2 regions of the Streptomyces sp. NPDC088707 genome follow, and region 2 is predicted to be linked to the other one. Evidence: riboswitches for the same ligand, from Rfam matches in the RefSeq annotation. Region 2 holds a riboswitch; the other holds the start of a gene.
What was found. Region 2 has a riboswitch for S-adenosylmethionine ahead of thrC (threonine synthase). Riboswitches for the same ligand answer to the same signal wherever they lie in the genome.

Region 1 (15,457 bases), on a different contig from region 2:
AGCCGGGCCTTGAGCCGACGGCTCTCGCTCTCGGCGGACGACACCTGGGCGGCCGCCTCCGCCTTGGCGGCGTCGATCTCGCCCTGGACGCGGCGCAGCGCGGCCTCGCCGCGCTTCACGTCGCTCTGGGCGCTGCGCAGCTTGCGGTGAAGCGATTCCGCTTCCTTCCGGGCCGCCTCCAGATCGTGCCGCAACTGCTCGGCCTCGCCCCGCGAGCGGTCCCGGGCGGCGGCGAGTTCCTCGCGCAGCCGCTCCAGCTCGCGCCGGCCCGCCTCGTCGGCCCGCTCGGCGTCGACGCGCAGGGCCTCCTCGCCCGCGGCCGCCACCAGCTTGACCCAGCCCGGCGGGCGCAGCACATAGGCCGCGGCCGCCACGTCGACGGGGTCGGCCGCGGCGGGCGGGGTGCCGGTCTCGACGGCTCCGGCCAGCTCGGGCTGGCCCTGCTTGAAGCGCTCGCCGATCCGCTGCCGGAACAGCGGGTCGCTCTCCAGGGCCGCCGCCATGGCGTTCCCGGCGAACTTGGCGCGCCGGGACGCGGTGAACCGGGCGTACTGCCTCAGGGGTGCGGGCAGCTCCGCGACGGTCAGCCCGCCGAAGGCGTCGGCGACCAGCGCGACGACCCGCCGCCGTACGCCTTCCGGCAGTGGGTGGTCGAGCGTCTCGGCAGCGTCACCTGCCGCGCCGGCCGGCTCTCCACCGTGCGCGGGCTGCTCCACGATCCGTCACCCCTATGTCGTCCGCGCCGTCCCTCAGGAGGCGGCGCCCGGCCTGTCCACCAGTTCGATCTGATCCACCGCGTTGCACCAGCGACAGCGGACCGACTCGATGGTCTCACTGACCACCTGCCGCTCCTCGACCGTCGGGTCTCCCGCGAGGTCCAGATGGACGTACTCCACGACCTTGGAGGAGCGCGTCACGTCGAAGCGGGTCAGGTTGCCGCAGAGCGTGCAGCGCCACCGGGTGTCGGCGGTCGGCAGGGGAACCGTCGTCATCGTGCCGTCCTTCTTCCTGTTGCGTGGTACCAGGTGCGGGAGCCGCGGTGCGCCGTCGAACTGCGGTCGTACTGCCCGTTACCCTACGGCCTCGCCGGTACGCGGGGGCACGGCGAGGCACTCTGTCCAGTTCGGCCCCGGTACGCCATGATCTGTCCATGATCGACTGGCGAGATGCGGTCCGCGCCGTCCGGGGGTCCTGGCGGGGCACCCTCGATGGCCCCACGGTGACGTACGGACTGATCGCCGCCTGCTGTGTGCTCTTCGTGATCGGCCCGGTCTCCGGGCTCAACCCGGTGTACGGCACGGGGGACGGGCTCCTCGCGGCGCAGGGCGAGTACTTCCGGCGCTGGGGCGTCGTCCCCGCCGAGCTGATGAGCGGCGACCCCCGCGCCCTGCTCACCCCGCTGACCGCGCTCTTCGTCCACGGCAGCTGGCTCCACCTGCTGGGAAACATGCTGTTCCTGTACGTCTTCGGGGCCATGGCCGAGGAGCGCATGGGTCCCGTCGAGTTCGCCCTCTTCTACCTGGGCACGGGCTACCTCGCGCTGCTCGGGTACGCGGTGGCGCACGCGAACAGCGAGCAGACCCTGGTCGGGGCGTCCGGGGCGATCTCCGGGGTGCTCGGGGCCTTTCTCTTCCTCTTCCCGCGCTCCCGGGTCACCAGTCTCTTCCCGTTCCTCTTCTTCCTGCCGCTGCGCTTCCCGGCCTGGATCGTGCTGATCTTCTGGTTCGTGCTGCAGTGGCTGGCGGCGCGGGCGGCCGGCGCCGGTCCGGGCGTCGCCTATCTGGCCCATGTGGTGGGCTTCTCCGTCGGCTTCCTCTACGCCTGGGGGCGCTACCGGGGTGGGGATAGAGTGAAAGCCCCAACCGCGGCGACCGAGGGAGAAAGCCAGCCGTGATCACCGCGATCGTGCTCATCAAGACCAGCGTGGACCGCATCCCCGAGATCGCCGAGTCGATCGCCGGGCTCGACAGCGTCAGCGAGGTCTTCTCGGTGACCGGCACCTACGACCTCATCGCCATGGTCCGCGTGCCCCGTCACGACGACCTGGCGGACGTCATCCCCGGCAGCATCAGCAAGATCCCGGGCGTCGAGGCCACGGACACGCATGTCGCCTTCCGTACGTACTCCCAGCACGATCTGGAGGCGGCCTTCGCCATCGGTCTGGAGTCCTGAGACCGCGTTCACGGCATGCTGAAGGGGGCCTCCCGCTGGGAGGCCCCCTTCACCCGTACGAGTGAGTGATCAGCCGCGATCGGGGACGCAGCGGCCGTCCTCGGTACGGTACTTCCACTGCGCGCCGTCGCGGACGAGCTCCTTCACGGCGCCGACGAAACGCTCCACGTGCTCGTCCGGCGTACCGGCGCCGAAGCTCACCCGGATGGCGTTGAGCGACCTCTCCCCCGGGGCCGCCTCGGGGGCGCCGCACTCGCCCGGGTCCTGCGGGTCGCTGCCGAGCAGCGTGCGGACCAGCGGGTGGGCGCAGAAGAGACCGTCGCGGACGCCGATGCCGTACTCGGCGGAGAGCGCGGCGGCGAAGTGGGAGCTGTTCCAGCCCTCCACGACGAAGGAGATGACGCCGACGCGCGGCGCGTCGTCGCCGAACAGCGAGAGCACCTTGACCTCGGGGACCTCGGCGAGTCCCTCCCGGACCTTGGCGATCAGGTGCCGCTCACGCTCGACGAGGGTGTCGAAGCCGGCCTCGGTGAGCGCCTTGCAGGCGGAGGCGATGGAGTAGACGCCGATGACGTTCGGGGAACCTGCCTCGTGCCGGGCCGCGGTGGTGTGCCACTCCACGTCCACACCGCCGTCGGCCCGACGGGCCACCTTGCGGGAGGCGCCGCCGCCCGCGAGGTAGGGCTCGGAGTCCTGCAGCCAGTCGGCGCGGCCCGCGAGGACGCCGGAGCCGAAGGGCGCGTACAGCTTGTGCCCGGAGAAGGCGATCCAGTCCACGTCGAGCTCCTGGACCGAGACCGGGTGGTGGGGCGCGAGCTGGGCGGCGTCGAGCACGATCCGGGCGCCGTGGGCGTGCGCGGCGGCGGCGAGCTCCTTCACCGGCCACAGCTCACCGGTGACGTTGGAGGCGCCGGTGACGCAGACCAGGGCGGGGCCGTAGGGGTCGCGGTCGGCGAGCGCCCGCTCCAGGGTGGCGACGGCCTGCTCCGGGGTGCGCGGGGCGTTGAGGTAGGTGACGCGGGCGTCCCGCCAGGGCAGCAGCGAGGCGTGGTGCTCGGTCTCGAAGACGAAGACCTGGCAGTCGGCCGGGAGCGTGGCGGCGAGCAGGTTGAGCGAGTCGGTGGTGGAGCGGGTGAAGACGACCTGGTCGCCGGGGCGGCAGTCGAGGAACTCGGCGACGGTGACGCGGCTGTTCTCGAAGAGGTCGGTGGAGAGCTGGGAGAGGTACCCGGCGCCGCGGTGGACGCTGCCGTAGTAGGGGGCGTACGCGGCGACGTCGTCCCACACCCGCTGGAGAGCGGGGGCGCTGGCCGCGTAGTCGAGCGCCGCGTAGGTCACCTCGCCGCCGGTGACGAGCGGGACGGTGACGTCCCGGCCGAGCACCGGGAGCGGGGCGGCGCAGCAGGGATCGGCCGATTCGGCGGCGGTCTCGGCGGAAGCGGTCTCGACGAGGGTGGCGGCGGGGGTGGCGGCGGTCTCGGCGGTGGCGACGGCGTCAGGGCGTGCGGACATGGCGGTATCTCCCGGCGGGCGGTGCGGAATGGCTTCGGTGATCCCGTACGCGGCCGGAGAGGGCGGGGTACGGGTGAGAGGCCTCGGAAGACACGGGTGCACAGGTGCACGGGGAGACTCAGGGGTACACGGGGTACGCGGAAGTGACCCTGATCCGATGATCCGAGGGTGAAGAAGGGGCGTACTCGCCCTATCGCATTCGCTTGCTCACGGAAAAAGCTCCTCGAGAGACCAGGACCCCTGGTGTTCGAGGGGTCCGCGCTTGCCGTAGACCTCGCTGCCTACGGCCTGGTCATCACCCGGGGCACCCCGCCACGGACGGAGGGTTGCCGGACAGCAAGCCGGGGCCAAAACGCTGTCACTCGTGACCTGTAGAGCATCCTGCCACATGATCGCCGAAGCGCAAGACCCCGGTCCGCATACTGGACCGGGGTCGTGGGCGTGCGCCGTGCGGAGGTCAGGCGTTGCTGGCGGCGACCCAGCGCTCCAGGGCCCGGCGGGCCTCGCCGGAGTCGATGGCCTCCGCGGCCTTCTCCATGCCGGCGCGGATCTGCTCCACCAGGGTGCCCTCCCCCGGCGCGAGCGCGGTCAGCGCCGCCGCCGAGTTGAGCAGCACCGCGTCCCGTACCGGACCGGTCTCCCCCGCGAGCAGCCGGCGGGCCACGTCGGCGTTGTACGAGGCGTCCGCGCCGCGCAGCGCCTCCACGGGGACGAGGTCGATGCCGACGTCCCGGGGGTCGAAGGCCTCCTCCCGCACCGCACCGTCGCGGACCACCCAGACCCGCGAGGTGGCGGTGGTGGTCAGCTCGTCGAGGCCGTCGTCGCCGCGGAAGACGAGCGCGGAGGAGCCGCGCTCGGCGAGCACCCCGGCGACGATGGGGGCCACCCGGGCGTCGGCGACACCGGTCGCCTGGGACCGGACGCGGGCCGGATTGGTGAGCGGACCGAGGAAGTTGAAGACGGTCCGGATGCCGAGCTCCTTGCGGGCCGTCGCCACATGGCGCAGCGCCGGGTGGAACTTCACGGCGAAGCAGAAGGTGATCCCGGCCTCCTCGGCGACCTCGACGACCCGCTTCGGGGTCAGGTCCAGGTTGACGCCGAGCTTCTCCAGGACGTCGGAGGCGCCGGAGGCGGAGGACGCGGCCCGGTTGCCGTGCTTGACGACCTTGGCGCCGGTGCCGGCCACGACGATCGCCGACATCGTGGAGATGTTGACGGTCTTGGCGCCGTCGCCGCCGGTGCCCACGATGTCGACGGTGGCGCCGGGCACCTCGATCGTGTTCGCGTGCTCGTACATGGTGCGGACGAGGCCGGTGATCTCCTCGACGGTCTCGCCCTTGGCGCGCAGGGCCACGACGAAGCCGGCGATCTGGGCGTCGGTGGCCTCGCCGCGGAGGATCCGGTCCATGGCCCAGGCGGTGTCCTCCGCGCTCTGGTCGCGGCCGGACAGCAGACCGTCCAGGACGACGGGCCAGGAGCGGCCCGCCGACGTAGGTCCTCCAGCGGGGGTCGCAGCGCTCATGGCAGCTCCTGGTCAGTCCGGTGACGGCTAGGGCTCCACCCTATCGACCCCCGTGGACGGCGAAGAGCCCCGTCCATCGAATGGACGGGGCTCTCACCGTGGCGACTTGTCGAAAGTCGGGAAGTCAGGTGATCAGTGGTGGCCGTGGCCGCTCTGGATCTCCTTGTACTCCTCGACCGTGGGCTTGGCGACCTGGCTGTCGCCGCCGTAGTAGCCCTTGTTGAGCTTGACCCGGAGCTTCTCCATGCGCCCGACCTTGCGCTCCACACCGTTCTCGTCGACCGCCGGCGGAAGCTCCGCCGCGTCGTACTGCTCGTGAGCGGTGAGGCGGTGCAGCTCGCCCTGGCTGAGCGGCTCGTGGATCTCGACGAACTCACCGTGCGGCAGGCGCTTGATGATGCCGGACTCGCGACCGTGCAGCACCTTGTCCTTGTCGCGGCGCTGGAGGCCGAGGCAGATCCGCTTGGTGACGATGAACGCGATGACCGGGCCGACGAAGAAGAAGATCCGTACGAACCAGGTGATCGAGTTGAGCGACAGGTGGAAGTGGGTCGCCCAGAGGTCGTTTCCACCACCCACGAGCATGATCATGTACGCGGTGATCCAGGCGACACCGAAGCCGGTGCGCGTCGGAGCGTTGCGCGGGCGCTGCGCGATGTGGTGCTCGCGCTTGTCGCCGGTGATCCACGACTCGATGAACGGGTAGACCGCGATCGCGGCGAGGACCGCCGGGAAGATCGCCAGCGGGATCATCACGCCCAGGACGAGCGTGTGGCCCCAGAGGTTGATCTCCCAGCCCGGCATGACACGGATCAGACCCTCGGCGAAGCCCATGTACCAGTCGGGCTGGGCGCCGGTGGACACCTGGTCCGGCCGGTACGGGCCGATGGCCCAGATCGGGTTGATCGAGGCGATCGCGGCGACGATCGCGATGACACCGAAGACCAGGAAGAAGAAGCCTCCGGCCTTGGCCATGTAGACCGGCAGCAGCGGCATGCCCACGACGTTCTTGTTCGTACGGCCGGGGCCGGCGAACTGCGTGTGCTTGTGGAAGAACACCAGGATGAGGTGGGCCACCACGAGGCCGAGCATGATGCCGGGCAGCAGCAGGACGTGGGCCGAGTAGAACCGGGCCACGAAGTCGCCGCCGGGGAACTCCCCGCCGAACAGGAACATCGACAGGTAGGTGCCGATGACCGGGACGGACAGGATCGCGCCCTGCATGAAGCGGACACCGGTGCCGGAGAGCAGGTCGTCCGGGAGCGAGTATCCGGTGAAACCGGTGAACATGCCCAGGAAGAACAGCAGGAAGCCGAACAGCCAGTTGATCTCACGCGGCTTGCGGAACGCACCCGTGAAGAACACGCGCATCATGTGCACGAACATGCCGGCGAGGAAGATCAGCGCCGCCCAGTGGTGGATCTGCCGGATGAGCAGACCACCGCGGACCTCGAACGAGATGTGCATCGTCGAGTTGAACGCCTCGGACATCAGCTGTCCCTGGAGCGGGACGTACGGTCCGACGTACTCCACCTCGTTCATCGACGGGTGGAAGAACATCGTCAGATAGACGCCCGTCAGGATGATGATGAGGAAGCTGTAGAGGCAGATCTCACCGAGCATGAAGGACCAGTGGTCCGGGAAGATCTTCCGCATGTTGGCCTTGGCCAGCGTGTAGATCCCCAGGCGTCCGTCGGCCCAGTCGGCTACCCGCTCACCGGCGGGTGCCTTCTTGGTATCGGTCACGGTGCTCATCCGCGCTCCCAGAAGGAAGGACCGACGGGCTCGTCGAAGTCGCCGAGCGCCTCCAGGAAGCCCTTGTCGTTCACGCCGATCCGCAGCTGCGGGAGGGCGTGACCGGCCGGGCCGAAGATGACGCGGGCGCCGTCGGAGAGGTCGAAGGTGGACTGGTGGCACGGGCAGAGGACGTGGTGCGTCTGCTGCTCGTACAGGGAGATCGGGCAGCCCACGTGGGTGCAGATCTTCGAGAACGCGACGATGCCCTCGTGCGACCACTCGAGCTCGCGCTTGTCCTTGATGTCCTCCGGCTGGATCCGGACGATCATCAGGGCGGCCTTGGCGATCTCGGTCTGGAAGTGGTGGTCGTGCTCCGAGAGGCCCTCGGGCATCGCGAAGGTCAGCGAACCGACCGCGACGTCCTCGGGACGCAGCGGCTCGTGCGTGTTCATGTTGATGAGCTGAAGACCCTTGGCCCACATCGTGGTCCGGAGCTTCTTCTCGGGCAGCGGGCCCATGTCACGCAGCAGCACGATGCCGGAGAGCGGAACGAGCGACAGCGCGCCGAACATCGTGTTGCGGATGAGCTTGCGACGGCCCATGCCCGACTCGGCGGCACCGGCCGCGAAGTCCGACATGACCTTCGCCTTGGTCTCGGCGTCGGCCGCGATCGGGTGACGCTCGTCCGCGATCTCGACGTCGGACATCAGGGTGCGGGCCCAGTGGACCGCGCCCGCGCCGATGAAGAAGAGCGCGAGACCCAGGGTCCAGCCCAGCGCGAAGTTGAGCGCGGACACCCGGCCGAAGGGCCAGATGTACACGATCTTGTCCACCGGGAAGATCACGTACGAGGCGATGAAGCCGATCGTGGCCAGCATCGACAGCGTGAACATGAACGCCACCGCGCGCTCGGACCGGCGCGCGGCCCGCTCGTCGATGTCCTGGATGCGGGGCTTGTGGGGCGGGAGGCCCGGGTCGGCGAACGGGTCGTCGGCGACCTTCACCGCGCCGTGCACGGTGTCCTGCCCTGCCGGCAGGTTCTCTTCTGGAATCTCTTGGCTACTCATGACTTCTTGGCCTTAGCGGTGTGGGCCGCGACCCAGATGGCAACTGCGATCAGCGCACCCAGGCCGAAGACCCAGGCGAACAGGCCCTCGGAGACGGGGCCGAGGCCACCGAGCGAGAGACCGCCCGGACTGTCGGCCTTGTCGCCGTTGACGGCCTGGACGTACGCGATGATGTCCTTCTTCTCCTTCTCCGGCATGGTCGTGTCCGGGAAGGAGGGCATGTTCTGCGGGCCGGTCTGCATGGCCTCGTAGAGGTGCTTCGGGCTCACGCCTTCGAGGTTCGGGGCGTACTTGCCGTAGGTCAGCGCGCCACCCTCACCGGTGAAGTTGTGGCACTGGGCACAGTTGGTGCGGAACAGCTCGCCACCCTTGGCGATGTCGGCACCGTCAGGGCTGTACTGGCTCTCGGTCGGCGTGATCGGGCCGGCACCGAGAGAGGCGACGTACGCCGCGAGCTGATCGATCTCAGCCTGCGAGTAGATGACCTTCTTCTTCGGGACCTGGGCGCCCGGCTGCTGGGCCGGCATGCGACCCGTGCCGACCTGGAAGTCGACGGCGGCCGAACCGACGCCTACGAGGGAGGGGCCGTCAGTGGTGCCCTGACCGCCGGTTCCGTGGCAGCTGGCGCAGCCGACGGAGTAGAGCTTCTTCCCCTCCTCGATGGCGAGGGACTGGGCGGTTTCATCGGCCTTCGCCGTGCCCGCGGGCGCGAACGCGGCGTACAGCCCCCCAGTGGCCGCCAGCGCGAGAAGTAGGACGACGACCGCCGCCAGCGGATGGCGTCGTCGTGCGGAGAGCTTTTTCACGGATTACCCCGGTGTCAGGATCTTCTGCGTCGATGCTTGCTGGATGTCTCGGTCCGCCGGGTCGGCGGCGCCGACTACTTGATCATGTAGATCGTGGCGAAGAGGCCGATCCAGACGACATCGACGAAGTGCCAGTAGTAGGACACGACGATGGCAGCGGTTGCCTGCTCGTGAGTGAACCTCTTGGCGGCGTACGTCCGGCCGAGGACCAGCAGGAAGGCGATGAGACCGCCCGTCACGTGCAGGCCGTGGAAGCCGGTGGTCAGGTAGAACACGGAGCCGTACGGGTCCGACGAGAGCGAGAGGCCCTCGTGCTTCACCAGCTCGGTGTACTCGAAGACCTGCCCGCCGATGAAGATCGAACCCATCACGAACGTGATGATGAACCACGACCGGAGCTTCTTCACGTCGCCCCGCTCCGCGGCGAAGACGCCGAGCTGGCAGGTGAGTGAGGAGAGCACCAGGATCGTGGTGTTGGTGGCCGAGAACGGGAAGTTCAAGGCATCTGCCTTTTCCGCCCAGAACTCGGCACCCATCACCGATCGAAGGGTGAAGTACATCGCGAAGAGGGCCGCGAAGAACATCAGCTCGGAGCTCAACCAGATGATGGTTCCGACGCTGGTGAGGTTCGGTCGATTGACCGACGGGTGCGCGTGCCCTGTTTCTACTGTCGTTACTGTCGCCACGACCGACATTATGTCGGTCGCTTATCCCGCCCTCACTCCGGGGGGTGCCGTTCGGAGTGTCAGAGGGGTGTGTCCAGCCCGAACGGCCCAGTGCGCGGGCCTCCTGGCACCCTTCGAACAGGTGTTGAACGGGTGTTGACGGGGTGTGGACCGGAGTAGCATCCGCGCATCGGTCGACGACGACCCACCCGCCTTCCCAGCCGGAGGAACGATGCAGTCGAGTGCCACGGTCCTGGTCTACAGCGACGACGCGAACACCCGCGAGCAGGTACGGCTGGCGGCCGGGCGCAGGCCCGCGTCGGACGTCCCCCCGGTGGAGTTCGTGGAGTGCGCGACGCTGCCGGCGGTGCTGAAGCGCCTGGACGAGGGCGGCATCGACGTGTGCGTCCTGGACGGCGAGGCGGTTCCCGCGGGCGGCATGGGCGTCTGCCGGCAGATCAAGGACGAGGTCTTCCGCTGCCCGCCGGTGCTGCTGCTCATCGGCCGTCCGCAGGACGCCTGGCTGGCCACCTGGAGCCGTGCGGACGCCGCGGTCACCCTTCCGGTGGAACCGGTCGAGTTCGCGGCGTCCCTGGCCTCCCTGATCCGCTCGCGCCTGTCGATCGACGCGTGAGCTGATCAGATCGAGGGCCTGAGGCGGGCCTTCTCCGTGGGGGCCACCGGGTTGCCGGCGGCCTCCACCAGGGCGCTGCCCTCACGCCACTTGGCCCACGGCAGGTTCCAGTCGCCGAAGCCGTTGCCGAAGGTGTCCATCGTGTCGCCGTAGCTGTTGACGACGCGGACGATGTCGCCGGGGCGGACGGTCTCGTAGAACCAGGCCGCGTTCCCCGTCGACATGCCGACACAGCCGTGGCTGACGTTCGCCACGCCCTGCGAGCCGACCGACCAGGGCGCGGCGTGGACGTACTCACCGCTCCAGGTGACCCGGGTGGCGTAGTAGACCGGCAGGTCGTACGACTCGGAGCTGCCCTCCGCGATGCCGATGCTGGTGCCCCGCATCCGGACGTAGTACTCCTTGCCGAGCACCACTTTGATGCCGTTTCGGGTGGAGAAGCCCGGTTTGCCGGTGGTCACCGGAATGGTATTGATCACTTCTCCGTTGCGCCGCACGGTCATGTAGTGCGACCCGGCGTCCGCGACGGCCTCGATCCGGTCGCCGATCGTGAGCTTCAGCGGCTTGGACGCGCCGCCGTAGAGCTTGTCGCCGACCTTGAGGCCGTCCAGGTTGCCGGTGACCGTGACGCTCGCGCCGGCCGGCCAGTACTCCTTCGGGCGGAAGTGCAGCTTCTTGTCGTCGACCCAGTACCAGGCGCCCTCGACGGACGGCGTGGAGCGGACCTTGAGCGCCCGTTCGACGACGGCACGGGCCGCGCGGTCCTTGACAGGGAGGCTGAGGTCGGCCGTGATGGGCTGTCCGACGCCGTACGTGCCCGCCTCCGGGCCGAAGGTCGCGGTGAGCGCCCGTTTGGCCGGGGCCGTCTCGAAGGTGAACGTACGGGCTCCTGGAGCCCCGTCCTCGTCCTCGGTGGCGACGCGGACCGTGTAGCGGGTGCCGGCCGCCAGGGCGGCCGTGGAGCGCCAGCGCTGCCCGTCCGCGGTGAGTTCGCCCGCCAGGTGGTGGCCGGAGGCGTCGACGGCGGTGACGTCGGTGATCCTGCCGTCGTCGCCCTTGGCGGTGACCTCCAGAGGCTTCTCCGGGTCCGCCTTGGCGCCGTCCTCGGGGGCGCTGACCGCGAGCTGGTCCGCCGCGTCATACGCCCTCGCCGACAGCGGATGGCCGTCGGAGCCCGAGCACGCCGAGGCGGCTGCGGTGACGGTGACGGCCAGAAGAGTGCAACTCAGAACAGTCCGAATGCGCGGCGTGTCGTTCATGACTTCACGCTAAGGACAATCCTCGCTCCCAGCGCGCCGAGTGCTGCAAAAGAGGGGCCCGGGCACTTCGGTGACGAAGTGTCCGGGCCCCTCGGGTGCTCCGGTGCGGAGCGGGGTACCGCTACTGGTTCTGGTTCTCGCCGCGGTAGAACTCGAAGACCCAGCCGAACAGGCCGACGAGGATCAGCGGGGCGGAGAAGTACAGGATCCACCAGCCCATCGCGATGGCGAGGAAGGCGAGCGCACCGCCGACGGCCAGCGACAGCGGCTGCCAGCTGTGCGGGGCGAAGAAGCCCACTTCACCGGCCTCGTCCGCGACGTCGGCCTCCTTGTCGTCCTGCGCCATCGCGTCGACACGCTTGGCCGTGAAGGCCAGGTAGTAGCCGATCATGATGGACAGGCCGAAGGCCAGGAACAGCGCCGTCGTACCGACCGGCTCCTTCGACCACACGCCGTACAGGACGGCCATGGCGAGGATGAAGACGCTCAGCCAGATGAACATCTTGCCCTGGATCTTCACTTGCCGGCCTCCTTGCCGCCCGCGAGGGCCTCGGCCACGTGACCCTTGTTCTCGAGCTGGTCGAGAGCCGCGATCTCAGGGTGGTGCAGATCGAACGCCGGGGATTCCGAACGGATCCGCGGCAGGGTGAGGAAGTTGTGCCGCGGCGGCGGGCAGGACGTCGCCCATTCGAGCGAACGGCCGTAGCCCCACGGGTCGTCGACCTCGATCTTCTTGCCGTACTTGGCGGTCTTCCAGACGTTGTAGAGGAACGGCAGGATCGACAGACCGAGCAGGAAGGAGGAGATCGTCGAGATCGTGTTCAGCGCGGTGAAGCCGTCGGCGTCGAGGTAGTCCGCGTAACGACGCGGCATGCCCTCGGCACCGAGCCAGTGCTGCACCAGGAACGTGCCGTGGAAGCCGATGAACAGCGTCCAGAACGTCATCTTGCCGAGCCGCTCGTCCAGCATCTTGCCCGTGAACTTCGGCCACCAGAAGTGGAAGCCGGCGAACATCGCGAAGACCACGGTGCCGAAGACGACGTAGTGGAAGTGCGCGACGACGAAGTACGAGTCGGAGACGTGGAAGTCCATCGGCGGCGAGGCCAGGATGACACCGGTCAGACCACCGAAGGTGAAGGTGATCAGGAAGCCGATCGTCCACAGCATCGGTGTCTCGAAGGACAGCGAGCCCTTCCACATCGTTCCGATCCAGTTGAAGAACTTCACGCCTGTCGGTACGGCGATGAGGAACGTCATGAAGGAGAAGAACGGGAGGAGCACGCCACCGGTGACGTACATGTGGTGCGCCCACACGGTCACGGAGAGACCGGCGATCGCGATGGTCGCGGCCACCAGACCGATGTAGCCGAACATCGGCTTGCGGCTGAAGACCGGGATGACCTCGGAGATGATGCCGAAGAACGGCAGCGCGATGATGTACACCTCTGGGTGGCCGAAGAACCAGAAGAGGTGTTGCCAGAGCAACGCTCCGCCGTTGGCCGCGTCGAAGACGTGTGCACCGAACTTGCGGTCCGCCTCCAGGGCGAACAGCGCGGCCGCGAGGACCGGGAAGGCGAGCAGGACCAGAACACCGGTCAGCAGCACGTTCCAGGTGAAGATCGGCATGCGGAACATCGTCATGCCCGGAGCGCGCATGCAGATGATCGTGGTGATGAAGTTGACCGAGCCGAGGATCGTGCCGAAGCCGGAGAAGGCCAGACCCATGATCCACATGTCGGCGCCGACACCCGGCGAGCGGACGGCGTCCGACAGCGGGGAGTAGGCGAACCAGCCGAAGTCGGCCGCACCCTGCGGGGTGAGGAAGCCGGCCACCGCGATGATCGAGCCGAAGAGGTACAGCCAGTACGCGAACATGTTCAGCCGCGGGAACGCCACGTCGGGCGCGCCGATCTGCAGCGGCATGATCCAGTTGGCGAATCCGGCGAACAGCGGCGTCGCGAACATCAGCAGCATGATCGTGCCGTGCATCGTGAACGCCTGGTTGAACTGCTCGTTCGACATGATCTGCGTACCCGGACGGGCCAGCTCGGCGCGCATGAAGAGCGCCATGAGTCCGCCGATGCAGAAGAAGACGAACGACGTGACCAGGTACATCGTCCCGATCGTCTTGTGATCGGTGGTGGTCAGCCACTTGATCACGACGTTGCCGGGCTGCTTGCGCCGTACGGGCAGCTCGTTCTCGTACGAGTCCTCAGCTGCGGCGGCACCCTGGGTTTCGTTGTGGATGCTCACAGTTGGTTCTTCTCCGCATTCCTGGCCGGGTCCGTCTGCTCGATGCCAGACGGGATGTAGCCGGTCTGCCCCTTCTCGGCCAGCTCCTTCAGGTGCTGCTGGTAGCGCTCCGGAGAGACCACCTTGACGTTGAAGAGCATCCGGGAGTGGTCGACACCGCACAGCTCGGCGCACTTGCCGAGGAAGGTGCCTTCCTGCGTCGGGGTGACCTCGAAGGCGTTGGTGTGACCCGGGATGACGTCCTGCTTCATGAGGAAGGGGACCACCCAGAAGGAGTGGATGACGTCACGGGAGGTCAGGACGAACCGGACCTTCTCGCCCTTCGGCAGCCACAGGGTCGGGCCCGGGTTGCCGGTCTGCGGGTTCCGGTCACCAGGGATACCGGCGTCGTAGACGCCGCCGGCGTTCGCCGGGAAGTCGTCCTGGAACTTGTCCGGGATGGCGGCGAGGTTCGGGGCCGTCTGCGCGTCGCCCTTCACACCCGGCACGTTCTCGATGTAGTTGAAGCCCCAGCTCCACTGGTAGCCGACCACGTTGATGGTGTGGGCCGGCTTGTCGGCGAGCGAAAGGAGCTTCGACTCGTCGCGCGCGGTGAAGTAGAAGAGGACCGACACGATGATGAGTGGCGTCACCGTGTACAGCGCCTCGATGGGCATGTTGTACCGCGTCTGCGGAGGTACCTCGACCTTGGTGCGGGTGCGCCTGTGGAACATGACGGACCACAGGATCAGCCCCCAGACCAGGACGCCCGTGGCGAGCGCAGCCGCCCACGAGCCCTGCCAGAGGGAGAGGATCGTAGGAGCCTCTTCCGTGACCGGAGTGGGCATACCCAGGCGGGGGAAGTCTTCCCAGTTGTACGAGCAGCCGGTGGCTGTCGCCAGGATCAGGCCCGCAGTCAGCACCTGCGGCAGCTTCCGCCGCATCGGGCGCCGCGACGAGCGGTCGGAGCCGTTGGGACTCACGTAGCGCCTTCCCGAGAGTCTCGGCCCGCGTTGGTCGGCCACGGCCGTCCGTCTCGCTGGTCGGTCGCCGCCCCGGCCGCGGGCAGGGGTTTGGATGTTTATGCGGACCAAACCCTACTGGACGCTATTTGGGGTCGCGCGGGGAGGGTGCCCAACGCGCCGTCCGAGTCCCCGAAGGGGTGGACTCCGGGGTTCCGGAGGGGGGTCGGACGCGTCCGTTCGGCGGTCTGCCGGTCTCAGGGGAGACGATTCTGACGAGGGCTCACGGAGGGGATGGGGCGGGTCGGGGGACAGCGCTCGGGGTGAGGGGACGGGCCGGGCGGAGCGCTGGGGGACGGGGCTCGCGGCGGTCCCGGCCGGGACCGGCCACGGGCTCACCCCGACCGGCCACGGCCGTGCTGCGGGCAGGCCCGGGGAACGGGCCGCCGACAGGCCCGGACAAGCGGCGGACAGACCGCGGACGGGCTGTGGGCAGGCCCGGAGCCGGACCGCGGCCCGGCTCGGGGCAGGCCCAGGGCCGGGCCGCGGCCCGAAACGGCGGCCCCGTCGCGGGCGCCACCCGGGTGCTCGAAGGGCGCCGGAGTACGGGGTCCGCCCAGGCCCTACCGTGGACGGATGCCGTACTTCGACGCCGCGTCCGCCGCCCCGTTGCACCCCGTCGCCCGCCAGGCACTGCTCGCCTCCCTCGACGAGGGCTGGGCCGATCCGGCCCGGCTGTACCGGGAGGGGCGGCGCGCCAGGCTGCTGCTCGACGCCGCGCGGGAGGCCGCGGCGGAGGCCGTGGGCTGTCGCCCGGACGAGCTCGTATTCACTCCTTCGGGGACGCGCGCGGTTCACGCGGGAATCTCGGGAGCTCTCGCCGGGCGTC
Region 2 (15,457 bases):
CCGGTCGCCCCGCCGGGGTCGCCGTCCGGTACGGCGGCTTCGCCGGCGTCCCCGGCCTGGAGCACCTCGTCGTCCTCGGCCACTACGGCGCCGAACGCTGGGACGCGGTCACCGGCACCGTCCGGGCCGCCGCCCCGCACCCGGGCGTCGCCTCCGTCCGCGCCGAGCTCCCCGGCTTCCTCGACCGGGCCGGCGCCTGGCCGGGCGTCTGGATCGAGGAGAAGGGCCGCGCGGTCGCCGTCCACACCCGCCGCGCCCTCGACCCGGAGGGCGCCTTCGAGGCCCTCAAGGGCCCGCTGAGCGACCTCGCCACCCACCACGGCCTCGTCCTGGAGCCCGGCCGCATGGTCCTGGAGCTGCGTCCGCCGGGCATGGACAAGGGCGTCGCGCTCGCGGAGTACGTACGGGAGGTGGGCGCCGGGTCCGTGCTCTACGCGGGCGACGACCTGGGTGACCTGCCGGCCTTCGCCGCCGTCGAGAAGCTCCGCTCCGACGGCACCCCGGGCCTGCTGGTCTGCAGCGGCTCGACGGAGGTCCCGGAGCTGGCCGACCGCGGGGACCTGGCGGTGCCGGGCCCGCCGGGGGTGGTGGAGTTCCTGGGGGCGCTGGCGGCGGCGGTACGGGGGGAGGCCTGAGCCGGGGCCGGGCCCGTCAGCCCTTCCGTACGAGCAGGTCCACCGGGCTGGTCGCCTCCCCGGAGCGGGCCGCCGCCCCGGAGCGGGGCGGCTCCTAGCTCTCCTCCCGCAGCGCGTCGAGCTGGTTCAGGAACCAGCGCTGCGGGGGCAGGGCCGTCGCCTTCGCGGCGAGGCGCTTCGTGCGGTCGGCGCGTTCCGGCAGGGGCATCGTCAGAGCGGTGTGGAGGGCGTCGGCGGTCTCCGACACGTCGAAGGGGTTCACCGCCAGGACGTCCTCCCGCAGTTCCTTGTACGCGCCCGCGCCCGTGGACAGGACGAGCGCGCAGCCCGCGTCCGAGACCACCGGTATCTCCTTCGCCACCAGGTTCATGCCGTCGCGCACCGGGTTGACCAGGGCCACGTCCGCCAGGCGGTACGCGGCGAGGGAGCGGGTGAAGTCGTCCTCCACGGACACGATCACCGGCTGCCAGTCCGCCGTGCCGAACTCCGCGTTGATCTCGGCGGCCAGTTCCGCCACCGAGGCCGTGTACGCGCGGTACGACTGCAGGTCCTGCCGGGAGGGGTACGCCGAGGCCAGGTGGACCACCCGGTCCCGCCACTCGGGGTGGACGGTGAGCAGCTCCCGGTAGGCGAGGAGGCCGCGCAGGATGTTCTTCGAGAGCTCCGTGCGGTCGACGCGGACGACGGTGCTGCGCCCGCCCACCTCGGCGCGGAGCCGGGCGAGGGCCTCGTCCACCTCGGGGCGGTGGGCCAGGGCCCGCAGCTCGTCGCCGTCGACGCCCAGCGGGTACGCCCGGACCCGGGTGCGGCCCTTCCCCGCGCCGTGGCGGCGCCACTCCACCCCGTGCCAGGGGTCGCCGCTCGGCCACACGCCCCGGGCCGTCCCGGTCGGGTCGTCGCGCTGGGAGCAGCAGCTGATGAACGCCGACGCCCATCCCCAGGTGTGGAAGCCCAGCTCGTCGGCGCCGAGCATGCCCCACAGGAGCTCCTCGACGATGTCGTCCGGCACCATGCGCAGGTACTCGGAGGACACCCACGGTGTGTGCGTGAAGTGTCCGATCCGCAGGTCGGGGCGGAGCTCCCGCAGCATCCCGGGGACGAGCGCCAGGTGGTAGTCCTGCACCAGGACCGCCGCGCCGTCGTCCGCCTCGGCGGCCAGGGCCTCGGCGAAGGCGCGGTTGTAGGCGCGGTACGACTCCCAGAGGCGGCGGAACTCCGCGTCGAAGACGGGCTCGCGGGGGGTGTCGTACAGGTGGTGGTGGAGGAACCACAGCACCGAGTTCGCGATGCCGTTGTACGCGTCGGCGTACACCTCCGGGTCGATGTCCAGCATCCGGACGCCCGGCTCGGCGATGCCGCGCCGGACGGCCTCCCGGTCGCCCTCGCCGAGCGCCGCGCACACCCACAGGCTGTCCTGCGAGGAGACGGCGCTCAGCCCGGAGACCAGGCCGCCGCCGCCCCTGCGGGCGTCGAGCTCACCGTCCTCCCCGCGCACGTACGAGACGGGTCCCCGGTTGGATGCCACGAGCACAGATGCCATGGGGCGAACCTAGCCCGTCCGGTAAACGCTCAAACGTACGTATACGAGACGGGTGGATCCGGCCACGGAGGGTGGCCGGACCTCCGGACGGCCGTCAGTTCTCGCGCCGGCCGCGCATCGCCGCCTTCGCGACCAGGCCCGTCGCCGCGAGGGCGAGGCCCAGGGCGCCCAGCAGCCACAGCCGTTCGCCGTTGCCGCCGGTCTCGGCCATCGAGCCGCCGCCGTTCCCGCGCGGTCCCGGGGCCGGGGGCGCGGGGGCGGAATCGGCGGGGGCCGGGGGCGGCGTGGGCTCGACCGGGGTCGGTGTCGGGTCCACGGGAGTGGGCGTGGGGTCCGCCGGCGTCGGGGTCGGATCCACCGGGGTCGGTGTCGGCGTGGGGGTCGGCTTCGGCTTCGGCTTCGGCTTCCGGATCTCCGGGGCGGCCCCGCAGGCCGGGTCCTCGCTGCCGGCCGCGCAGTTGGAGCGGGGGGTCTCGACCACCACGCGGTCGCGGAGCCGCCCGTCCCCGGCCGGCGGGTTCTTGATCTTCACCGAGTAGGTGACGGTCGCCGTCTTCCCGGCCGGGACGGTCCCGACGTACCCGATCCTCGGCGCCTGGTAGGTCGCCGTGCCCAGGTCCGTCCGCACGTCGCCCCGGTAGTCGGCGTCGTCGAGGTTCCCGGTCAGGTCGTCGCTGAACCTGGCGTTCGGGTAGTCGTGCGCGCTGACGTTCTTCGCGGTGATCGTGTAGGTGAGCGTGTCGCCCGGCTTCACCGTGCGCGGGCTCGCCGTCTTGGTGATCTCCAGGTCGGGGACCGGCACGGAGAAGGCCAGCGCGGAGGGCACGTAGGTGTCGCCGCGCGTCGAGAAGGTCAGATCGGCCGAGGTGGCGCCCTGCGGGACGGCGCCGTCGGGGATGTCGAAGGCCTTCGCGTCGATGCTCAGGTTGTCGACCAGGTCGGGGGCGACGGCACCGTCGTCCCCGCTGATGAAGAAGTTGCCGGTGCTGCCCGTGTGGGCCTCGGTGACGTTCCTGCCGTCGACGAGGAAGGTGTCACCCGGGGTGTTCCGGTCGCCCTCGTACGCGGTGACGCTCGCCCGCGCCTTGCCGCCGCTCCGGCGGAAGCCGTCCACGGTGATCGTGGTCGCGGGGGAGGAGGAGCGCTGGAGGACGTGCCCGCCGTACACGTACACGTTCCGCCGCTCGGGCGCGCGGACCGGGTCGGGGCCCGGGAACCGGTGGACGACGGTCAGCGACCAACCCGCCACGCAGCCCTTGCCGCCGGGCGCCCAGATGTTGCCGACGGCCACCTGTGCGTCCGTCCCCGAGGTGCCCGCGAACGCCGCCGTCACGTCCGACTCGCCCGTGTAGTAGTGCGGGCCGTCGGTGTCGGCCGGGTCGGCGACCATGCTGTCGATCGAGACCGGGGTCGCGGCGCCGGTGCCGACCCTGATCACCGGGGCGGTCGTCGTGGGGTCGCCGGGCGAGCGCTCGACGTCGGCGCCGGAGATGTCGCAGCGCTTCAGCTGCGCCCCGCTCGGGCCCTTGTACGTGCCGTCGTTGCCGCCCCAGAAGAGCCGGGCGTACGCCACCTCCGCGCCCGCCGGGATCCGCACCCGGCCGGTGCTGGAGCCGTACGCGCTCCCCAGGGCGCCGGCGTCGAGCCGCCGCATCACGAAGGTGTCGTCGTTGTCCGCGCCCTGGCCGGTCGCCGCGAGCGCACAGCGGGCGGCCAGGTCGGCGGGGGCGGTCGGACAGCCCATGACCGTGTTCCCGATGGTCGTGAAGTCGCCGTACAGCGATTCGCCGTACCGCTTGCCGAACGGCTCGACCACGTCCGCCGCGGCCGGCCCCGCCGCGGTGAACGCGAGCGAGCCCGCCGTCAGTCCGACGGCCACGACGGCCGCGAGCACCCTGCCCAGGTGATGTTGTCTGAAGCGCATAAAAGGGCAATGTAGGCAAAACAGATCATCATGGGGCGTTACGCCACGCGGCGGCGGGCGTACTCCACGATGTCGGCCATCGGTGGCCGCTCCTCCGTGTCCACCGCGTACGTCCGCGGCTCGAAGCCCTTCTCGCCCCGCTCGAACTGCGTCAGCAGAGGCCGCACCAGATGTCCCCGCGAGAGCCGCAGCTGCGCCGTCCGGTAGATCGCCGCCGCCATCCGGCCCAGCGCCTGCCCGTCCTGGTGCCGGTGCTTGCGCACCCCCACGTCCACCTGCGCGAGCGCGTCCAGACCCACCGTGTGCAGCGCGTCCACGAGCAGCCCGAGCTCCACCCCGTAACCGACCGGGAAGGGCAGCCGTTCGAGCAGGGACCGGCGCGCCGCGTACTCGCCGCCCAGCGGCTGTACGAGGCCGGCCAGCTGCGGCCAGTGCAGATTGAGCAGAGGGCGGGCCACGAGCTCCGTCACCCGACCCCCTTGACCAGGGGTGTCTCCGAACGGGCGGTCGTACATCGCCTTCACGAAGTCCACGTCCGGGTCGGTGAGCAGCGGGCCCACGATCCCCGACACGAAGTCCGCCGAGAAGTCCCGCAGGTCCGCGTCGACGAAGCACACCACGTCCCCCGTGGTCACCATCAGCGACCGCCACAGGACCTCGCCCTTGCCCGGCACGGCCGGTATCCGGGGGAGTATCGCGTCCCGCGCGACCACCCGCGCCCCGGCCGCCGCCGCCACCACCGCCGTACGGTCCGTGGAGCCCGAGTCGATCACCACCAGCTCGTCGACGAGCGGTACCGCCTCCGACATGAGCTCGCGCCGGATCACGGCGACGATGTCACCCACCGTCGCCTCCTCGTTCAGCGCCGGCAGGACGACGCTGACCTTCGTGTTCCGCTTCGCGGCGAGGATCCGCTCCAGCGGCCGGTCCGCCACGGACCAGGACCGCCGGTCCAGCCAGCGCTCCACCTCTTCCAGCACGTGATCTCCATCTCGCGGTTCGGACGGCCGGTCCAAGCGTCCGGGCCTTCGGTTACAGTCTTGAACAACGCGGATGCCCGATGCACGTCGGGGTGCCGCCCGCGTCGGAGCGCAGGAACGAAAGTCCACCGCGCTTCACAATCGAATACCGCTCATCCAGAGGGGCAGAGGGAAACGGCCCGTTGAAGCCCCGGCAACCCTCCAGTCGGTTTGTCTCGCCCACCCGTCTCCCGGCCACCACCCCAGGTGGAGCCCTGACGGGCACAGCTTTCATGCGCGAGGCCCCCGGCTAGGGAAGGTGCCAAATCCGTCTCATGACGAAAAATTCGTCATGGGAAAGATGAGGAGAAAGGGCCTCGCCTCCATGGCTGTACAGACTGCTACCCCCGCCACCTCGGTCGACCTCGGTCCCGCGTCCGGACTCTCCTGTCGCGAATGCGGTGAAGTCTTCCCGCTCGGCCCGATCTTCGCCTGCGAACTCTGTTTCGGACCGCTCGAAGTCGCGTACGACCTCCCCACCGGTGACCCCGAGGCACTGCGCAAGCAGATCGAGGCCGGCCCCGCCAACATCTGGCGCTACGCCCCGCTGCTGCCCGTCCCCGCCGACGTCGCCGACAAGCCCAACCTGAACCCGGGCTGGACCAAGCTCGTCCAGGCCGACAACCTCGCCCGCGAGATCGGCGTCGCCCCCGGCAAGCTCTTCGTCAAGGACGACTCCGGCAACCCGACCCACTCCTTCAAGGACCGGGTCGTCGCCCAGGCCATCGAGGCCGCCCGCGCCTTCGGCTTCACCACCCTCTCCTGCTCCTCCACCGGCAACCTGGCCGGCGCCGTCGGCGCCGCCGCCGCCCGCGCCGGCTTCCGCTCCTGCGTGTTCATCCCGCACGACCTGGAGCAGGGCAAGGTCGTCATGGCCGGTGTCTACGGCGGTGACCTCGTCGCCATCGAGGGCAACTACGACGACGTCAACCGCTTCTGCTCCGAGCTCATCGGCGACCCGCTGGGCGAGGGCTGGGGCTTCGTCAACGTCAACCTCCGCCCGTACTACGGCGAGGGCTCCAAGACGCTGGCGTACGAGATCTGCGAGCAGCTCGGCTGGGTCATCCCCGACCAGCTCGTCATCCCGATCGCCTCCGGCTCCCAGCTCACGAAGATCGACAAGGGTCTCCAGGAGCTCGTCAAGCTGGGCCTCGTCGAGGACAGGCCGTACAAGATCTTCGGCGCGCAGGCCGAGGGCTGCTCCCCGGTGTCGGTGGCCTTCAAGGCCGGCCACGACGTCGTACGGCCCCAGAAGCCGAACACGATCGCCAAGTCGCTCGCGATCGGCAACCCGGCCGACGGCCCGTACGTCCTCGACATCGCCCGCCGCACCGGCGGCGCCGTGGAGGACGTGAACGACGAGCAGGTCGTGGACGCGATCAAGCTGCTCGCGCAGACCGAGGGCATCTTCGCCGAGACCGCGGGCGGCGTGACCGTCGGCGTCACGAAGAAGCTCGTCGAGAACGGGCTGATCGACCCGAACCTCACGACCGTCGTCCTCAACACCGGCGACGGACTCAAGACCCTGGACGCGGTGGCCGACACCTCTCAGGCGACCGTCACCATCCGCCCGAGCCTGGACGCGTTCCGCGACGCCGGCCTGGCCCTCTGAAAGGTTTCGAAGACATGGCCGTGAACGTCCGCATCCCCACCATCCTCCGCACCTACACGGGCGGTCAGTCCGAGGTCCAGGCCGAGGGCGCGACCCTCGCCGAGGTCATCGCGGACCTGGAGAAGAACCACACGGGCATCGCCGCCCGCGTCCTGGACGACCAGGGCAAGCTGCGCCGCTTCGTCAACGTCTACGTGAACGACGACGACGTGCGCTTCGAGCAGGGCCTGGAGACGGCCACCCCGGCCGGCGCCGGCGTCTCGATCATCCCGGCCGTCGCCGGAGGCTGACCGTCGAACTCGGTGCCGGAGGCTGTGGGCCTTCGCGGGCCCACCGGTTGTCCCCGTCTTTCTTAATTGCCCCTTCCGCGCCATAAAGCGGAAGGGGCAATTCTGCATGGTTGAGCGCGGTAGAGTTGGGGAAGTCCCCTCCGCTGCTCATGCCAGGCGCATATGAGAATGCGTCCCCGCGCGACAAGAAGCAGCCAAAGTGTGTGCGCGTTGTGTACCTTCTGCGCGCTTTGCCGGGCCCGACTTGCCCGGTCATCCAAGGGAATCTCCCCAATTCGCCTTTCCGTGGCGCCCAGAATTCTCGCTCGATTGACCTGTTGCAGAGGGCAGTTGGGCAGATACATTCAGCCGCGGTCGACGCGTTCCGGCGCAGGGTCTGACCCGGGTTCCGCGAAGTGCGGGTCCCGCGCAAGGGCCAGTAATAGGGGAGTTAGGCATGGCTCAGGGCACCGTCAAGTGGTTCAACGCGGAGAAGGGCTACGGCTTCATCGCGGTCGACGGTGGTGCGGATGTTTTCGTCCACTACAGCGCGATCCAGATGGATGGCTACCGCAGCCTCGAAGAGGGACAGCGAGTCGAGTTCGAGATCTCGCAGGGCCAGAAGGGTCCGCAGGCGGACATGGTCAAGCTCGCCGTCTGAGCGCGGCGCGATCGGCCACCGACGCAACGACGTCGAGGGGCCCGCATCCCTGAGGGGAAGCGGGCCCCTCGCGCGTTCCCGCGCCCCTCTCGCGCCCCCCGTCCACCTCCCGAAACTCGAGAGTCGCTTGCACTCTCATAGGGCGAGTGCTAATCATTGGCGTTAGCACTCGGAAGGTGAGAGTGCTACGAGGATCGGGCAGACGAGGCCGCCGGCCGGGTGGGGCAAGGAACCACGCGGAGCTGCGGAGGCCGTCCGTCGCGGGCGTCGGCGCGGTCCTGGAGCGTTATCCACCCCATGTCCGGGAGGACCACTTCACATGGCCAAGATCATCGCGTTCGACGAGGAGGCCCGGCGCGGTCTCGAGCGCGGCATGAACCAGCTCGCTGACGCCGTCAAGGTCACCCTCGGCCCCAAGGGTCGCAACGTCGTCCTCGAGAAGAAGTGGGGCGCCCCCACGATCACCAACGATGGTGTCTCCATCGCCAAGGAGATCGAGCTCGAGGACCCGTACGAGAAGATCGGCGCCGAGCTGGTCAAGGAAGTCGCCAAGAAGACGGACGACGTCGCCGGCGACGGTACGACCACCGCCACCGTTCTCGCCCAGGCGCTCGTCCGCGAGGGCCTGCGCAACGTGGCCGCCGGTGCCAACCCGATGGCCCTCAAGCGCGGAATCGAGAAGGCCGTCGAGGCCGTCTCCGGCGCCCTGCTCGAGCAGGCGAAGGATGTCGAGACCAAGGAGCAGATCGCTTCCACGGCCTCCATCTCCGCCGCCGACACCCAGATCGGCGAGCTCATCGCCGAGGCGATGGACAAGGTCGGCAAGGAAGGCGTCATCACCGTCGAGGAGTCCCAGACCTTCGGTCTGGAGCTGGAGCTCACCGAGGGTATGCGCTTCGACAAGGGCTACATCTCGGCGTACTTCGCCACCGACATGGAGCGTATGGAGGCGTCACTCGACGACCCGTACCTCCTGATCGTCAACTCCAAGATCTCTTCGGTGAAGGACCTGCTCCCGCTCCTGGAGAAGGTCATGCAGTCGGGCAAGCCGCTGCTGATCATCGCCGAGGACGTCGAGGGCGAGGCCCTGTCGACCCTGGTCGTCAACAAGATCCGCGGCACCTTCAAGTCCGTCGCGGTCAAGGCCCCGGGCTTCGGCGACCGTCGCAAGGCCATGCTGAACGACATCGCCATCCTCACCGGCGGCACGGTCATCTCCGAGGAGGTCGGCCTGAAGCTGGAGAACGCGGGCCTCGACCTGCTGGGCCGCGCCCGCAAGGTCGTCATCACCAAGGACGAGACCACCATCGTCGACGGTGCCGGTGACAGCGAGCAGGTCGCCGGTCGCGTGAACCAGATCCGCGCCGAGATCGAGAACAGCGACTCGGACTACGACCGCGAGAAGCTGCAGGAGCGCCTGGCGAAGCTCGCCGGCGGTGTTGCGGTCATCAAGGCCGGTGCCGCGACCGAGGTCGAGCTCAAGGAGCGCAAGCACCGCATCGAGGACGCCGTTCGCAACGCGAAGGCGGCCGTCGAGGAGGGCATCGTCGCCGGCGGTGGCGTGGCCCTGCTCCAGGCCTCCTCGGTCTTCGAGAAGCTCGAGGCCGACCTCGCGGGTGACGAGGCCACGGGCGCGAACATCGTGAAGCTGGCCCTTGAGGCCCCGCTGAAGCAGATCGCGGTCAACGCCGGCCTCGAGGGCGGCGTCGTGGCGGAGAAGGTCCGCAACCTGCCCGTCGGTCACGGCCTGAACGCCGCGACCAACGAGTACGTCGACCTCATCGCCGAGGGCATCATCGACCCGGCGAAGGTCACGCGCTCCGCGCTGCAGAACGCCGCGTCGATCGCCGCGCTGTTCCTCACCACCGAGGCCGTCATCGCCGACAAGCCGGAGAAGGCGTCCGCGCCGGCCGGCGGCGGCATGCCGGGCGGTGACATGGACTTCTGATCCTCCGGGATCGGTGGTTCATCGCTGAACGCGAAGCTCAGCACGAACGAGGGCGGCACTCCCCGGCAGGGGGGTGCCGCCCTCGGGCGTTGGGGAGCGCCGCGGTCAGCGCATGTCGACGTAGTCACCGCCGGCCGAGGCCGGGGTGTTGAAGTGCTTGCCGTCGCCGTAGTGGCGGAGGCGCCAGCTGCCGTCCCCGGTGACCTTGGCCTTCAGGGACACGTTGCCGCTCGCGTTCGACCGGCCGGTCGCCACCTGTTTCCACGTCGTGGAGCCCCGCGGCTGGAACTGCAGGACGACCGGGGCGTTCGCGTACGCGCGCCACTTGTTGTCCGTGTAGTGCTGGAGCCCGCCGGTGACCGTCACGTACCCGCCCTTCGCGACCGGCTCGGGGCCGGCGTTCAGGGAGACGATCCGGGTGTCGATGCGGGTCAGCCGCAGCGTGCCGGTGCTGGACTCGGCGAACTGGTCGGTGGTGAGGTGCCGGAGACGGAAGGTGCCGCCCCGGCTCGCCGCCGAGGCCGTGAACTCGTTGTAGTAGGCCGAGTTGACGTTTCCCCAGGCGATCGCCTTCCAGGCGCCGCCGACGAGCTGCTCCAGCCGGACGAACTGGGCCGTCGTGAAGTTCGGTTCCGCCTCGTACCGGGCGCCGAAGGTGCCGGAGACCGTGACCCGGCCGTCGGCGGAGAGCCCGTACGTGCGGAGGTCGGTGCGGGAGTCGAGGGGGATGGCCAGGGCGCCGTAGTGCGCGGGGAACTCCACGTACCGGTCGGGCGACTCGACCGCGAAGCCGCCGGACTCCTTGCCCGCGACGGCGATGAGCCGGGCGGTGAACCGGCCGTCCGTCCCGGTCCGGACGACGGTGCTGGAGCCCGTTCCCCAGGTGGGGCCGCCGAGCCGCACGCGCACCTCGTGGTTCGCGACGGGCGCGCCGGCCGCGGCCGGGTCGGTCATCCGGCCGCTGACGGTCACGGTCTCCCCGTCGAGCGCCCGCTTCTTGTCGGCGGTGGCAGTGACGGCCACCTTGCGCGACTCGTGCTGGTAGACGCTGAGGTGATCCGTCACGGTGCCGTGGAGCTCGGAGGTGTCGGCGGTGACCGTCGCCCAGAAGGCGAGGTTCGGGATGTTCAGGTCCGCGCTGGAGATCGGGAACGGTGGCGACGTGAAGCGGCCGTCCGCGTCGGTGACCGCCTGTCGGGGCGGGCTCTGCGTCCCGTCCCGCGGCGGGTCGAGCCGCTTGACGGTCACCGGCAGGTCGGCCAGTGCGACCCGGTCCCCGGAGCCGGGCTGGATGCCGACGACAGTGCCCGAGGGGCGGGCGTTGCGGTCGGCGTACGTGGGCTTGGTGGGGACGAGGGTGATCTCGGGGCGGAGCCGGAAGTCGAGCTGTCCGGCGTCGGTCCGGGTCTGCTTGTTCCCCAGCGAGTCGGTGGCGGTGACGTCGATGGCGTACGTCCCGAGGGCCGGGATGCGGCCGCCGTCCTCGACGAGCTTCAGCACGGCCGCGTCGGGCAGGCGGAAGGTGGTGGCCTGGGCCGAGGGGTTCCAGGGATCGGTCACGCCCGCGAGCGTCGGGATGTCGACGAGGACGGTGTCGCCCTGCCGGACCTGGGCCGAGACCTTGGTGATCTTCGCCTGAGGGGCGTCCGTCCAGGCGGTGACCTGGAAGATGCCGCGCTGGGTGTCGTCGGTGAGGGCCCGGCCGATGCCGACGAGCGGGTCGGCCGCGGTGGCGGGCGCGGCGGTGACGGCGAGGGTCGTCGCGGCGAGGGCTGCGGCGGCCAGGCCCGCCGTCAGGGCGCGGGAGGGGCGGAGGTCAGCGCGCATCGATGTAGATCGCCTTCGTGTCGCTGTAGAAGTAGGTGCCCGTGGTGTTGAGGTACGCGGCCCAGGAGCCGTCGCCGTAGGCGGTGGCGCGGTAGCTGAACCGGCCGCTGCTGTTGGTGGTGATGCTCTTGGTCACCCAGTACCACTGGTTCTCGTTCCTGGGCTTGTAGACCAGGGTCAGCTTGGCTCCGGCGAGCGGCTTCCAGACGCCGCCCACCTTGCGCTGGACGGTGCCGGAGACGGTCATCTTGCCGTTCACGGTGGGCCGGGTGGGGCTGATGGTGAAGGCGGAGAAGCGGGTGGGCGTGCGGCCCCGCTTCAGGGACGTACTGCCCTTGGCGACCAGCTCGTTGGTCTCCGGGTGGTGGATCCGGTAGAGGGCGCTCTCGTAGCCCTGGGTGGTGAAGCGGTAGGAGCAGCCGCTGTCGGTCATGCCGCTGCGCATGACGCGCCAGCTGCGACCGGCGTCGAAGGAGACCTGGAGCTGCACGGGCTGCCCGTTGCGGCAGTAGGCCGAGCCGAACCCGCCCGTGGCGGTGAGCTTCCCGTACTCGTCCAGGGTGATCGTGTGCGGGGAGTACGAGAACTGCTGCGGTACGACGATGTCGCTCTTGGCGTAGGCGCGGGCGTCGTCGAAGTACGGCGAGTACCGCAGCGAGGTGTACACGAATTCGGTGCTGTACTGGGGCCGCGCGTTGAAGGAGAAGGCGCCGGTCGCGGAGGACGTGGTGCTGCCCAGGACGGTCGCCGGGTTGGAGCCGTAGGGCTGTGATCCGGTCGCGACGACGGAGGCGCCGGGGAAGGGCTTCCAGCCGGTCGGCGTGTACCGCTCCACGTGCCCGCTGACCCGCACGTCCGTACCGGCGAGCACGCGGTACTTGTTGACGTTGGTGCTGATCCGGTACAGGAGCCGTTCCACGCCCAGGTTCGGGACGAAGGCGGCGTCGTCCGGGTCGTTGCCGGTGCCGGCGGTGACCACGGTCGCGGTGCCGGAGACCCAGCCGCCCGGGGTCACCGTCACGGAGAAGGTGCCGTCCGCGAGGGTCGTGGCGGTGGAGCGGATGACCCTGCCGGTGCCGTCCTGCGCGTTGAGGGCGATCGCCACCTGGGTGCCGGCGGGCGCGGTGGTGCGGGCGCCGGTGGCCGGGTCCCAGAGGGTCGTCCTGCCGGAGAGGACGGCCTGGCGCTGGTCGTAGCTGGTGTTCTCGCGGTCCCAGGACAGGTCGGTGACGCCGACGTGCGGCCGGTAGCTGTAGGTGGCGCCGGCGGTCCGCTGGGTGGTGCCGCCGGGCATCCGGTACTCGACGCGTACCGGGTAGTCCTGGAAGGCGGTGCCCTGCGGGAGCGTGAAGGGCGCCTCCGTCTCCCAGCGGATGTTGTCCGTGGTGAGCGCCTCCGTGGAGGCGAGCACGGCGGCGCCAGGGTCGGTGGAGGCCAGGACGCTGACCTTGATCCAGAGCGCGTTGGCGGGCAGATCCACGCGGTAGCGCCCGTTGTCCAGCGTCTTGCCGGACAGGAGCGGCGCATCCGCGTAGGCGGTCGGGGCGTGGACGACGGCGGGCACGATGACGCCCGCCGAGAGAGCGAAGACGGCTGCGGCACGCACGAAGGCGTGCGGAAGCCTGCGCGTTGAGCGCGGCAAAGGGACCCCCCACAGGTCTGTGATGGCGGCGTCGCCCGTGATCGGGGGCGGCCGCGTGGCAGAACTTTAGCGCTCACCTGTTGAACATGTTCACTCCCTTTCCGGGAGTGGCCGGCCGGGCGTGCCCGAGTGATCCTGGAAGAGACCGAAAAGGACACGGTGGAAGGGCCGAGGCCATGGTCACCCTGCTGACGACACCCGCCGATCGCGAGCTGGTCATCACCAGGACCTTCGACGCCCCGCCGGCCAGGGTCTGGGAGGCGTGGACGGTCCCCGCGCACGTACGGGAGTGGTACGGGGTGTCCGGACTGACCACGACGGTCGTCGACATCGATCTGCGGGTGGGCGGTGCGTGGCGCTGGGGCCAGACCGCCCCGGACGGTCAGCAGATCGTCTTCTCCGGCATGTACGAGGACGTCGTACCGGTGGAGCGGCTCGACTACACGGAGGTCTTCGAGCAGATGCCGGACGGGGAGCCGGTCCGCGTCACGCTCACGTTCGACTCGACTCCGGACGGCGGCACGGCCCTGACCAGCACGTCCTTTTGGCCGTCGAACGAGATCAGGGACCAGTCGCTGGCGGCGGGCATGGAGGCGGGGGTCCGGGAGCAGTACGACCGGCTCGCGGAACACCTGAGGTCGATGTGAGGGCCGGCCCGGCGCACCCGTTCCTCCCGGAGGAAAGGCGCCAATCTGGCAGATGCCGCGGGCTTACGCCAGGCTGAAAGGCCTCGGGTGCGAAGCGGGACGGATGGGTGGAGAACGGATGTCCGCGTCACATCGTGCTGTCCGGTACGTGTCGCGCGCGATTGGCCGGACTCCTCCGTTGCCCCCACGTCGGGCCACCGCTAGTGCCATTGGCGGCCGGGGTCTCCCCTCCCCATCATCGTCCGGGGTGCGCCGCACCGGCGATCGGTGAGGCCTTCGAGGAGGCGACGACCGTGCAGACGACCGACGTGCCGGTGGTGGGGAACGGGTGACCGTCCTCACCGGTCACCGCCTCGCCCGACTCATCGCCGACCGCACCGGGCGGCCCGCCCTCGCGCACGACGCCGACGTCGTCGGCCGCGTGCTGCCGTTCCGGGTCGGCTCCCACGCCGCCGACGAGCTCATCGACTGGTCGCGCGCCCCCGACGACCCCCTCTACCGGCTCCTCGTGCCCCACCGCGACCTGCTCGCCCCCGCGGACTTCGCCGCCGTCGAGCAGACCCTGCGGGACGGCGACCGCGACCGGTTGCGGCTCGTCGTCGACGGCCTGCGCGAACGACTCGACCCGCACCCGGCCGGCCGGGACACCGAGGCCGTCCGGCACACCTATCCGGGCACCCTGCTCGTCCTCCCCGACCGGCGCCGCGGCTGCCCCGCCCCCTGCGCGTCCTGCTTCCGCCGGCCCCCGGACGCCGGCGGTCCGGCGCGGGGCGGGCCCGAGGCGATGACGGCCCGCCTGGCCCGGCACCCGGAGATCACGGACGTCGTCCTCGACGGCGAGGACCCGCTCGCCATGCGGGCGGCTGAGCTCGACGCGTACCTCTCGCCGCTCCTGGCCACGCCCCGGGTGCGGACGATCAGCATCCGGACGAGGGCCGTGATCCACGCGCCGGAGCGCTTCGCGAGCGACGACCTCGCCGACGCCGACGACCTCCTCCGCGTCCTCGAACGGGTCGTCGCGGCCGGCCGCCGCCTCTCGCTGCTCCTCCACCTCACCCACCCCCGGGAGCTCGACCCGGCGCCGACCCGCCGGGCCCTCGCCCGCGTCCTCGCGACGGGAGCGGCGATCCGCACCCAGGGCCCCGTCCTCCGGCATGTCAACGACGACGCCGGAGTCTGGGCGCGGATGTGGCGGGAGCAGACCGCGCTCGGCCTCGTCCCGTACCGCATGCTCGTCGAGCGCGGCTCGGGCGCCCGCCGCTGCTTCGGGCTGCCGCTCGCGGAGGTCCTGGACGTCCACGCGGCGGCGGTACGGCAGCGGGGCCGGGGGCTCGTGCCCGTCGTCGGAGCTCCTGTGATGTCCACGGAGCTGGGCGCCCTGGCCGTGGACGGTGTCGTCGGCCTCGGCCAGGGGCCGGCCTTCGCCCTCCGTGCGCTCCGGGCCCGCGATCCCGCGCTGGCCGGCGCCGTGGCGCACGCCCGCTTCGACCCGGCGGCGAGGTGGTGGGACGAGCTGACCCCGTACGGGCTCCGGGACCGGATCCTGATCCCGGGGGAGCCGTTGACGGCTGCGGACGTCGTGGGGTGAAGCGGGTCCCGTCGCTGCCGGCGTCAGGCCGCGGGCGGGGCGAGCAGCCCGGTGTCCTGGCCGGCGCGACGGAGCGAGTCCGCCACGAAGCCGTCGGCCTTCAGCTCCTCGACGGTGGAGCGGAGGAAGGCGACCGTCTCGGGCG

Region 1: it holds a riboswitch for S-adenosylmethionine, as region 2 does, so the genes downstream of both, ACIP84_RS17210 (aminotransferase class V-fold PLP-dependent enzyme) here and thrC (threonine synthase) in region 2, are expected to answer to the same signal.

The regions. Positions count from the first base shown of each region.
Region 1 covers NZ_JBIVLV010000005.1:151,861-167,317, reverse strand. The annotation lists gene ACIP84_RS17230 (NYN domain-containing protein) at 1-716, opposite strand, end outside; gene ACIP84_RS17225 (hypothetical protein) at 750-992, opposite strand; gene ACIP84_RS17220 (rhomboid family intramembrane serine protease) at 1,151-1,894, shown strand; gene ACIP84_RS17215 (Lrp/AsnC family transcriptional regulator) at 1,891-2,172, shown strand; gene ACIP84_RS17210 (aminotransferase class V-fold PLP-dependent enzyme) at 2,242-3,684, opposite strand; SAM riboswitch class IV at 3,938-4,054, opposite strand; gene trpD (anthranilate phosphoribosyltransferase) at 4,142-5,206, opposite strand; gene ACIP84_RS17200 (cytochrome bc complex cytochrome b subunit) at 5,339-6,961, opposite strand; gene ACIP84_RS17195 (Rieske 2Fe-2S domain-containing protein) at 6,958-8,010, opposite strand; gene ACIP84_RS17190 (c-type cytochrome) at 8,007-8,816, opposite strand; gene ACIP84_RS17185 (heme-copper oxidase subunit III) at 8,891-9,511, opposite strand; gene ACIP84_RS17180 (hypothetical protein) at 9,714-10,115, shown strand; gene ACIP84_RS17175 (Ig-like domain-containing protein) at 10,121-11,374, opposite strand; gene ACIP84_RS17170 (cytochrome c oxidase subunit 4) at 11,496-11,894, opposite strand; gene ctaD (cytochrome c oxidase subunit I) at 11,891-13,627, opposite strand; gene coxB (cytochrome c oxidase subunit II) at 13,624-14,589, opposite strand; gene ACIP84_RS17155 (cysteine desulfurase/sulfurtransferase TusA family protein) at 15,205-15,457, shown strand, end outside.
Region 2 covers NZ_JBIVLV010000011.1:50,257-65,713, forward strand. The annotation lists gene otsB (trehalose-phosphatase) at 1-635, shown strand, start outside; gene ACIP84_RS29365 (trehalose-6-phosphate synthase) at 730-2,175, opposite strand; gene ACIP84_RS29370 (hypothetical protein) at 2,270-4,099, opposite strand; gene ACIP84_RS29375 (glucosyl-3-phosphoglycerate synthase) at 4,138-5,079, opposite strand; SAM riboswitch class I at 5,229-5,426, shown strand; gene thrC (threonine synthase) at 5,420-6,730, shown strand; gene ACIP84_RS29385 (MoaD/ThiS family protein) at 6,745-7,020, shown strand; gene ACIP84_RS29390 (cold-shock protein) at 7,457-7,660, shown strand; gene groL (chaperonin GroEL) at 7,980-9,608, shown strand; gene ACIP84_RS29400 (hypothetical protein) at 9,714-11,435, opposite strand; gene ACIP84_RS29405 (hypothetical protein) at 11,425-13,041, opposite strand; gene ACIP84_RS29410 (SRPBCC domain-containing protein) at 13,254-13,724, shown strand; gene ACIP84_RS29415 (lysine 2,3-aminomutase) at 14,053-15,312, shown strand; gene ACIP84_RS29420 (transporter substrate-binding domain-containing protein) at 15,336-15,457, opposite strand, start outside.